Linked DNA regions of Skermanella sp. TT6. The protein of the gene in region 2 binds, or shares a complex with, the protein of the main gene of each other region. Links are inferred from orthologs where the notes say so. Each region holds a gene or a part of one and is shown on either strand. Other genes may lie near its edges.

Region 1 (4,150 bases), 4.1 Mb from region 2 along the record:
CGATGATGGGAATCGCCTTGAGGTCATCGTCTTCCTTGATCCATTTGGTCACTTCCAGCCCGGACACCTCCGGAAGCTGGATGTCCATCAGGATCAGGTCGGGCCGGTGGAGACGCGCCAGCTTCAGCGCTTCCATCCCGTCCTTGGTCTGCAAAGTCGCATAGCCGTGGGCCTCGAGCAGGTCATGAAACAGCTTCATGTTCAGTTCGTTGTCTTCCACGATCAGAACCCGCTTGGCACCCTCGGGGTCGGCGGACTTGACATCGTCCCAAGCTTGATCGGCAGACATTATAACTCTCCATGACCTCTTACAACCGGCACCGCCGTGGCTCACGGCCGGTGGCGCCGGGCGTGCCGGTGGCCGCACACCTCATCCACTTCTAGAAGGCGAAGGTTAAGGTGTGGTTACCGCGCTGTTGTTGCAGGAATGTTCGATGCACGAAACGCATATTCCGAATGGCAGGCCGACCGATCTATACGGACAGCAGCGGCACGGGCGTGGCATGATCCCGGCGCTGCAACCCGCGCCAACCTTACACGGCAACCCGGCACGCGTCCATGTACTGTGACTTCAGGGCGGCGGCGCCGCGGACGGGATCAGGAAGGACCGGTTCGAGACCATGCGATGGAATCCGACGCGATGGGCGCTGAACGCCTGATTCGGTCCGGGACGGCCGTTCCCGGCCTGTGCCGCGACTGCGGCGAGGAGGCGGCGCCGGGAGCGGTGAGATGCCCTGCCTGCGGCTCGCGGCGACTTACCCGCCACCCAGAGCTCCACGCGCTGTCGATCGCGCACATCGATTGCGACGCCTTCTATGCCAGCGTCGAGAAGCGGGACGATCCCAAGCTGGCCGACCTGCCGGTGATCGTCGGCGGCGGCCAGCGCGGCGTCGTCTCGGCCTGCTGCTACGTGGCCAGGCTCTACGGGGTACGGTCGGCGATGCCGATGTTCAAGGCCCTGTCGCTGTGTCCCCACGCGGTGGTGCTGCCGCCCGACATGAAGAAGTACCAGGCGGTCGGCCGCGAGGTCCGGGCCAGGATGCTGGAACTGACGCCGCTGGTCCAGCCGCTGTCGATCGACGAGGCCTTCCTTGACCTGACCGGCACGGAACGGCTGCACGGCGGAAGCCCGGCGCGGACGCTGATCCGGCTGGTGCGCCGGCTGGAGACGGAGGTCGGGATCACCGCCTCCATCGGGCTCAGCTACAACAAGTTCCTCGCCAAGGTGGCGAGCGACCTGGACAAGCCGCGCGGCTTCAAGGCGATCGGGCGGGCCGAGGCGCTGGACTTCCTGGCGCCCCAGCCGGTCGGCCTGATCTGGGGCGTCGGGGCCGCCCTGCAGCGCAAGCTGGAGCAGGACGGCATCCGGACCATCGCCGAACTGCGCGAGCGCGACGAGCACCACCTGATGAAGCGCTACGGCGTGATGGGCCGCCGCCTCTACCGGTTCGCCCGCGGCGAGGACCTGCGCACGGTCGATCCGGACGAGGAGACCAAGAGCATCTCGGCGGAGACCACCTTCAGCCAGGACATCGCCGACCTGGAAGACTTGAGCAACCGGCTATGGCCCCTGTGCGAGACGGTCGCCCGCCGGCTGAAGGCCCAGGACCTCGCCGGCGGGTCGGTGGTGCTGAAGTTGAAGACCGCCGATTTCCGCCAGGTGACGCGGAGCCGCAAGCTGGGCTCGCCGACCCGGATGGCGGACGCGATCTTCCAGGCGGCCCTGCCCTTGCTGGAACGCGAGGCGACCGGCACCCGGTACCGCCTGATCGGCATCGGCTGCGCCGACCTGGCCGAGGCCCGGCGCGCCGATCCGCCCGATCTGCTGGACCCCGACCGCATGCGCCGCAACGAGGTGGAGCGGGCGATGGACCAGGTCCGCGACCGGCTGGGCGACGGGGCCGTCGTCAAGGGGCGCGGATTCGTTCCGCGCTCCACCCCGCTGCTGCCCGGCCTGCCGATGCCGCCCCGCCGCAAACGGCGCTGAACGGGAAGGATCAGCAGCGCGGCCGCGGGATCGACTCGATCTGCTCCAGCACCGCGGCGACCGTGAAATCGCCGTAGTCGATCAGCATCGACTGGGCGACTCCGTTCTCGAGCAGCTTCAGGCTCATCTCGTACTCGGGAGCGGCATCGTCGCTGTCCACGGGGAAGAACGCCATGCGGACCGGCCAGACGGCGCCGTGGACAAGCTTGGCGTCGAATTTGCCGTCCGGCGCCGATTGCGTCCGCAGGCCCAGGGCGGCGCTGATCTCGGTCGCCCCGTCGGTGTCGGAGCCGTCGAAAACCGTGGTGCCGAACAGCTTGTCGCCGGCCGCCGCGTGCTTCAGCAGCTGGATCGTGTGCATGCTGGGGAACAGGGTTCCGCCGGGCAGCTCGATCTCCTGCTCCTCCGGCTTGACGTAGCGGGCGACGCCGGGACGGTCGCCATGGGCCTCGGCGGTGCCGCGCAGCTCCTCGTCCAGCTCGCCGTTGACCAGCTTGCGGACGTTGAAGCGATAGGACTCGCCGTCCTTCGACTCCCAGGTGGCGTAGTTGGTCGTCATGTCGACCTGCTCGCCCTCGGAATATTGGAAGCGCAGCTGGAAGCGCTGCTCGATGGTCCAGCCGTCGCAGGCATCCGCCCATTCGAACATCATCTGGCCGCGGACGTCGGACACGGTGCTGCTGTTGCGCGCCGAGGCCAGCGACATCTTGTAGATCGCCCGGTGCGGGGCGATCTCCACGGCGGCTCGGGCGGGAAGCGCCGACGGCACGATGGTCAGCAGGCCGAGCAACGCCGTGAAGGCGACGCGGGCAGCGGGGCGGAAATATTTCAAGGTGACGACCACAAATTGGTTTACAGCGGTTTACGGCGTGAAGCCCGGGGGTAAGCATAGTAGTTTCGCGCGCGGGAAAAAGCCGAAACATCCTTTTTCGGCATTTCCCCCGGAATAAGCGAGTTCAAGCGCCAGAGGACAGCCCGATGAACGCCCCGCATGGGACCACCCGCCCCGTTCTCCTCCTGACCCGCCGGTATCCCGATGCGGTCATGACCCGCGCCGGCCGCGACTATCGCATCCTGACCAACGAGGACGACCATCCCTATGGCGCGGAGGAGATGGCACGTCGGGCGGAAGGTGCCGACGCCCTGCTGGTCTGCGCGGTCGATCCGGTTCCCGCCGCCCTGATCCGGGCGCTCCCCGACTCGGTCCGGATGATCGCCACCTTCTCCGTCGGGACCGACCATATCGCCCTGGCCGCCGCGAAGGAGCGCGGCATCGTGGTCGCCAACACGCCGGGGGTGCTGACCGACGCCACGGCCGACATCGCCTTCCTGCTGCTGCTGGGCGCCGCCCGGCGCGCCGCCGAGGGCGAACGGATGATCCGGGAAGGCCGCTGGGACGGCTGGGCGCCCACCCAGCTGATCGGCACCCATGTCACCGGCAAGCGGCTGGCGATCCTGGGCATGGGACGGATCGGCCAGGCGATGGCGCGCCGCGCGTGCGGCTTCGACATGGAGATCCACTACCACAACCGCCGCCGGCTGCCGGCCGCCGAGGAAGCCGGCGCGATCTACCATGCCGATGCCGACGACATGCTGCCGGCGGCCGACTTCCTGTCGATCCACAGCCCCGCCACGCCGGAAACCCATCACTGGCTCAACGCGGAGCGGATCGCCCGGCTGCCCGACGGCGCCGTGGTGGTGAACACGGCGCGCGGCACGCTGGTGGACGACGAGGCGCTGATCGCGGCGCTGCGCTCCGGCAAGCTGGCGGCGGCCGGCCTGGACGTGTTCGAGAACGAGCCGAAGCTGCACCCCGGCTATGCGGGCCTGCCCAACACCTTCCTGCTGCCCCATATGGGCAGCGCCACCGACCGGACCCGCGACGCCATGGGCTTCACGGCGCTCGACAACCTGGACGCCTTCTTCGCGGGGAAGGAGCCGCCGAACCGGGTGGCGTAGCTTGCGTGCGGACGCCCGGTTTTGTACCACTTCGATCCGGTGCCGCGGCCCGGCGGGCGCGCGGAGGGACTGAACCCGACCGGGGCGGATGAACCATGCAGTCGATTCTAGGGCGGGCCGGCGAACAGATCTCCTCCTTCTGGAAGGACGTCTACGACACGGTCCTGAATGCGAAGCCCGATGCGCCGGCCGACACCCGCATCG
Region 2 (5,504 bases):
CCCGCTCCACGTTCAGGATCTTGCCGCGGAGCGGCAGGATCGCCTGGTACTGGCGCGAGCGGCCCTGCTTGGCCGAGCCGCCCGCCGAGTCGCCCTCGACGATGAACAGTTCGGACAGCGCCGGGTCGCGCTCCTGGCAGTCGGCCAGCTTGCCCGGCAGCGAGGTGATGTCCAGCGCGCCCTTGCGCCGGGTCAGCTCGCGCGCCTTGCGGGCGGCCTCGCGGGCGGCGGCGGCCTCCACCACCTTGGCGGTGATCCGCTTGGCCTCGTTCGGGTGCTCCTCGAACCAGGTGGCGAGCGCCTCCGATATGGCCGACTCGACCACGGGCCGGACCTCGGACGAGACCAGCTTGTCCTTGGTCTGGCTGGAGAACTTGGGATCCGGCACCTTGACCGACAGCACGCAGGTCAGGCCCTCGCGCATGTCGTCGCCGGTCAGGTTGACCTTCTCCTTCTTGGCGATGCCGGATTCCGTGGCGTAGTTGTTCAGCGTGCGGGTCAGCGCCGCCCGGAAGCCGGCCAGGTGGGTGCCGCCGTCACGCTGCGGGATGTTGTTGGTGAAGCACAGCATCGTCTCGTGATAGCTGTCGTTCCACTGGAGCGCCGCCTCGACCGTGATCTCTCCGCCCAGCTCGCTGGGGCGGACGGCGGACAGGGCGATCGCCGGCTTGTGCAGCGCCGCCTTGGAGCGGTCCAGGTACTGCACGAAGGCTTCCAGCCCGCCCTCGTAATGGAGGTCGACGACCTTGGGCTCGACCCCGCGGGCGTCGGTGAGCTGGAGATAGACGCCGGAATTGAGGAAGGCCAGCTCGCGCAGCCGGTGCTCCAGCGTGCCGAAGTCGAAGTCGGTCTTGGTGAAGGTGGCCTTGGACGGCAGGAAGGTCACCTCGGTGCCGGTCAGCGGCTTGCCGCCGACGAGCGGCGCCTCGCCCGAGTCCTTCAGCGGCTCGACCCGGTCGCCGTGGCGGAAATCCATCTCCCAGATCCGGCCGGCGCGCCAGATGCGCAGCGTCAGCAGCTCGGACAGGGCGTTGACCACCGACACGCCGACGCCGTGCAGGCCGCCGGAGACCTTGTAGGAGTTCTGGTCGAACTTTCCGCCGGCATGGAGCTGGGTCATGATGACCTCCGCCGCCGAGACGCCTTCCTCCTCGTGCATGTCCACGGGGATGCCGCGGCCGTTGTCGCGGACCGTGACCGATCCGTCGGCGTTGAGCACCACCTCGACCTTGTCGCAATATCCCGCCAGCGACTCGTCGATGGCGTTGTCCACCACCTCGTAGACCATGTGGTGGAGGCCCGAGCCGTCATCGGTGTCGCCGATATACATGCCAGGGCGCTTCCGCACCGCGTCCAACCCCTTCAACACCTTGATGGAGTGGGCGCCGTATTCCTGCGGAGCGGAGTCGGGTGTCTTGAAAGCTTCCTGTGCCATCGGTCGATACTATCAGAGTTTCGGGGTACATGCCGGGGGATTAATCCCCACGGCGGAGAATTGCGGCGGCTTCCCGCTAGGCCGGATGCACATGGGCGTCCTCCACGCGGAAGAAGCCGGCCCGGTCGCCCAGCTCGGCGAAGATGCCGGCGTCGGTGCCGGTCAGCCAGGCCTGGGCGCCGAGGTCCAGGATCTCTGCGAACAGGGCGCTGCGCCGGTCGGCGTCCAGGTGGGCCGCCACCTCGTCCAGCAGCATCAGGGGCGGCTGGCCGCGCTCGGCCGCCATCAGCCGGGCGTTGGCCAGGACGATGGCGATCAGCAGGGCCTTCTGCTCGCCGGTCGAGCAGAACTCGGCCGGCATGTCCTTGCCGCGGTGGCGGACCGCGAGGTCGCTGCGGTGGGGACCCGCGGTGCCGCCCTCCCCCGCGCTCCCGGAACCGTCGTGGCGGCGGGACTCGGAGAGCCGGCGGCGCAGCGCGTCCTCGGCCGCCAGCGCCGGCTGGTCGGCCAGCCAGTCCTCCACCGTGCCGGAAACCGAGAGGTCGGCGCGGGGGAACGGGCCGGTCGCCTGCTCGCACGCCTGCTGGAGCCGCGCCACCATGTCGCGCCGGGCGGCGGCGACCGCGACGCCGGAGGTCGCCATCTCGTCCTCCAGCGCGGACAGCCAGGAGTCGTCGCCGCGCCCGTCGCGCAGCAGCCGGCTCCGTTCGCGCAGCGCGTGCTCGTAGCGGCTGAGCCGCCCGGCATGGGCCGGGTCGAAGCCGAACACGAGCCGGTCCAGGAAACGGCGCCGGCCGCTCGCCCCCTCGACGAACAGCCGGTCCATCTGGGGCGTCAGCCAGGTCAGCGCCACATGCTCGGCGAGAGCCACCTGGCCGCGCACGGGGTGGCCGTCGATCCGGACGAGGCGGCGCTCCGACTGCCCGTCGGCGGCGCCGTCGCGGCCGGTGCCGATGTCGACCGGGCCGAACGGGGTCGCGACCCGCGCCGCGACCGCCCAGCCGCTGCCTTCCGGCGCGCCGATCCGCTCCACGTCGGCCAGGCGGGCGCGGCGCAGGCCGCGGCCGGGCGACAGGAAGCTGACGGCTTCCAGCAGGTTGGTCTTGCCGGCGCCGTTCGGCCCCGTCAGCACGACGGGGCGCGCGTCGGCGTCGAGACGCGCGCCGTCGTAGCAGCGGAACTGCGTCAGGGTCAGGCGGGTGACCGCCAGCCGGGGGGCTGGCGCATCGCGGAGGGCTATCGGGGCTGGCGGCATCGCAACTGGCGGCATCGGAACTCCGGCCATACCCGCGGCGGCGCCCGGACCCCTGCCCGGCCACGCCGCGAGGGCCGCGCTTCCCGCACGGCCGCGCGTCAAACGCGCATCGGCATCAGAACATACAGGGCCGAACTGTCGGCCACATCCCGGACGATCGTGGGCGACGCGGCGTCGGCCATGGTGAACCGGGCGCCCTCACCCTCGATCTGCTGAGTGATGTCCAATAGATAGCGAGAGTTGAAACCGATTTCGAGGGGGGAGCTGTCATAACTGACCTCCAGCTCCTCGGTGGCGCTGCCGGCCTCGGGGCTGGTCGCCGACAGGGTCAGGTTGCCCCGGTCGATGCTCAGCTTGACCGCCCGGCTCTTCTCGGTCGAGATGGTCGCGACCCGGTCCACCGCGCTGGCGAAGACCCGGCTGTCCACCTCCAGCACCTTGTCGTTTCCGGTCGGGATCACCCGCTCGTAGTCGGGGAAGGTGCCGTCGATCAGCTTCGAGGTCACCGTCACGGCGTCGAAGCCGAAGCGGACCTTGGTCTCGGACAGGCTGACCTCGATCCGGTCGGCCGCCTCGTCGATCAGCTTGCGGATCTCCAGCACGGTCTTGCGCGGCACGATCACGCCGGGAATGCCGGCCGCCCCGTCGGGCAGCGGGATCTCGACCCGGGCCAGCCGGTGGCCGTCGGTCGCGACCGCGCGCAGCACCGGCATCTCCGCCTCGCCGGCGCGCGACTTGGTGGCGTGCAGGTAGATGCCGTTGAGATAGTAGCGGGTCTCCTCCGTGGAGATCGCGAAGCGGGTGCGGTCCACCAAGTTCCGCAGGTCCGACGCGGCGAGGCTGAAGCGGTGCGCCATGTCGCCGCCGGACATCTGGGGGAAGTCCTCGACCGGCAGGCAGCCCAGCTTGAAGTTGGAGCGGCCCGACCGAAGCGTCAGCAGCCCGTTGTCGCCGTAGCTGTCCAGCTCCACCTGGCTGCCGTCGGGCAGCTTGCGGACGATGTCGTACAGGGTGTGGGCCGGCGCCGTGGTCGATCCCGGCTGGGCGATGTCGGCGGGGACGGATTCGACGATCTCCAGGTCCATGTCGGTCGCGGTCAGGGCCAGTTCGCCGTTCTCGGCCTTCAGCATGACGTTGGACAGGATGGGGATCGTGTTCCGGCGTTCCACCACGCTTTGAACATGCCCGAGGGAGCGGAGGAGGGCGGCGCGTTCGATCGTGATTTTCATGCTGATCCGCTGGTCTCGAGGGGCTTTAGCCGGTTCCGACAGGTGTGGCCGCTGCCGCGCGCACCCCGTCGGATACCGCGAAGCGGGCGGCGACTATAGCACACGCATGCGAAAAGCTAACGGATTCCGAACGCGATCCGCCGGCCTGAAGCGGCATGCCGGAACGGTCGCCAGGGCCGCTCAGCCCTCCAGCATGCGGCGCAGCAGCTCGACGTCCTCGGCGAAGCTCTGGTCGGAGGTCCTCAGCTCCTCCACCTTGCGGACGGCGTGCATCACGGTGGTGTGGTCGCGGCCGCCGAACTTGCGGCCGATCTCCGGCAGGGAGCGGGCGGTGAGCTGCTTGGCCAGGTACATGGCGACCTGCCGGGGCCGGGCGACGGCGCGGGCGCGCCGGGCGGAATGCATGTCGGCGAGGCGGATGTTGTAGTGCTCCGCCACCTTCTTCTGGATCTCGTCGATGGTCACGCGGCGGTCGTTGGCCCGAAGCAGGTCGTGCAGGACCTCCTGGGTCGATTCCAGCGTGATGGCCCGGCCGACCAGCTCGGCGTGGGCGACGATGCGGTTCAGGGCGCCTTCCAGCTCGCGGACGTTGGAGGTGATCTTGTGGGCCAGGAACTCCAGGACCTTGGAGTTGATCTGGACGTTCATCGACTCGGCCTTGGCCTGGAGGATGCCGAGCCGGAGCTCGTAGGTGGTCGGGTGTATGTCCGCGACCAGCCCCCAGCCCAGGCGGGAGCGGAGCCGCTCCTCCATCCCTTCCAGGTCGGACGGCGACTTGTCGGCCGAGATCACGACCTGGCGGTTCTGGTCGACCAGGGCGTTGAAGGTGTGGAAGAACTCCTCCTGGGTGCTGTCCTTGCCGCTGATGAACTGTACGTCGTCGATCATCAGCACGTCCACCGACCGGAACTGCTCCTTGAAGGCCATGGTGTCCTTGAAGCGGAGCGCCCGGATGAACTGGTACATGAACTTCTCGGCCGACAGGTACAGAACCCGGCGGTTGGGGTCCTTCTTGCGGATCTGCCAGGCGATGGCGTGCATCAGGTGGGTCTTGCCCAGCCCGACCCCGCCGTAGAGGAACAGCGGGTTGAAGGTGACGGTCGCGGCGTCGGTGACGCGCCGGGCGGCGGCGTGGGCCAGCTCGTTCGGCTTGCCGACGACGAAGTTCTCGAAGGTGAAGCGCGGGTCCAGGTGGGCGAAATGCTCGTCGCGGCCGTCCAGCCCGAGCTGGGCGCCGGAGGTGGGACGCTCCTCCTCCACCTCGTCGGAGGGAATCGGGGCGGACAGGTCGCCCGCCATGTCGCCGGGCAGGCCCATGTCGTCGTTGGCGGAGGCGCCGACGTCCAGCCGGCTGGGCGCCACCACGATGTCCACGGACTGCACGCGCGGGTTCTCCCCGGACCACAGGGCGCGGATCCGGTCGGCATAATGGGTCAGCACCCAGTCGCGCATGAACCGGGTCGGCACGGTGATGCGCACCTCGCCGCCCTTCAGCTCGCTGACGGTGAGCGGCTTCAGCCAGCTCCGATACGCCGTCTCACCGACCTCGTCCTTGAGCCGGCCGCTCACCCGCGCCCATTGCTGA

The links. Proteins that work in one complex are often made in the same cells at the same time.
Region 1: the proteins of dnaN (region 2) and IGS68_RS19300 are in contact, whole or in part, in a solved structure (PDB 1OK7), measured with the Escherichia coli proteins. The link is inferred for Skermanella sp. TT6 from one-to-one orthologs.

What each region holds. Positions count from the first base shown.
Region 1 is NZ_CP067420.1:4,136,813-4,140,962, forward strand. What follows is about bases 1-2,813. They hold IGS68_RS19300 (DNA polymerase IV), read left to right. Parts: upstream 1-640; coding sequence 641-1,987; downstream 1,988-2,813. Other genes in these bases: IGS68_RS19295 (response regulator), read right to left, coding at 1-289; IGS68_RS19305 (cell envelope integrity EipB family protein), read right to left, coding at 1,998-2,813. Outside these bases: more of IGS68_RS19305, read right to left, coding at 2,814-2,819; IGS68_RS19310 (2-hydroxyacid dehydrogenase), read left to right, coding at 2,966-3,946; IGS68_RS19315 (YcjF family protein), read left to right, coding at 4,042-4,150. UniProt on the Escherichia coli protein: Poorly processive, error-prone DNA polymerase involved in translesion repair and untargeted mutagenesis. Copies undamaged DNA at stalled replication forks, which arise in vivo from mismatched or misaligned primer ends.
Region 2 is NZ_CP067420.1:24-5,527, reverse strand. The notes cover bases 1,855-4,682. They hold dnaN (DNA polymerase III subunit beta), read right to left. Parts: upstream 3,920-4,682; coding sequence 2,789-3,919; downstream 1,855-2,788. Other genes in these bases: dnaA (chromosomal replication initiator protein DnaA), read right to left, coding at 4,100-4,682; recF (DNA replication/repair protein RecF), read right to left, coding at 1,855-2,705. Outside these bases: gyrB (DNA topoisomerase (ATP-hydrolyzing) subunit B), read right to left, coding at 1-1,435; more of recF, read right to left, coding at 1,512-1,854; more of dnaA, read right to left, coding at 4,683-5,504. UniProt on the Escherichia coli protein: Confers DNA tethering and processivity to DNA polymerases and other proteins. Acts as a clamp, forming a ring around DNA (a reaction catalyzed by the clamp-loading complex) which diffuses in an ATP-independent manner freely and bidirectionally along dsDNA.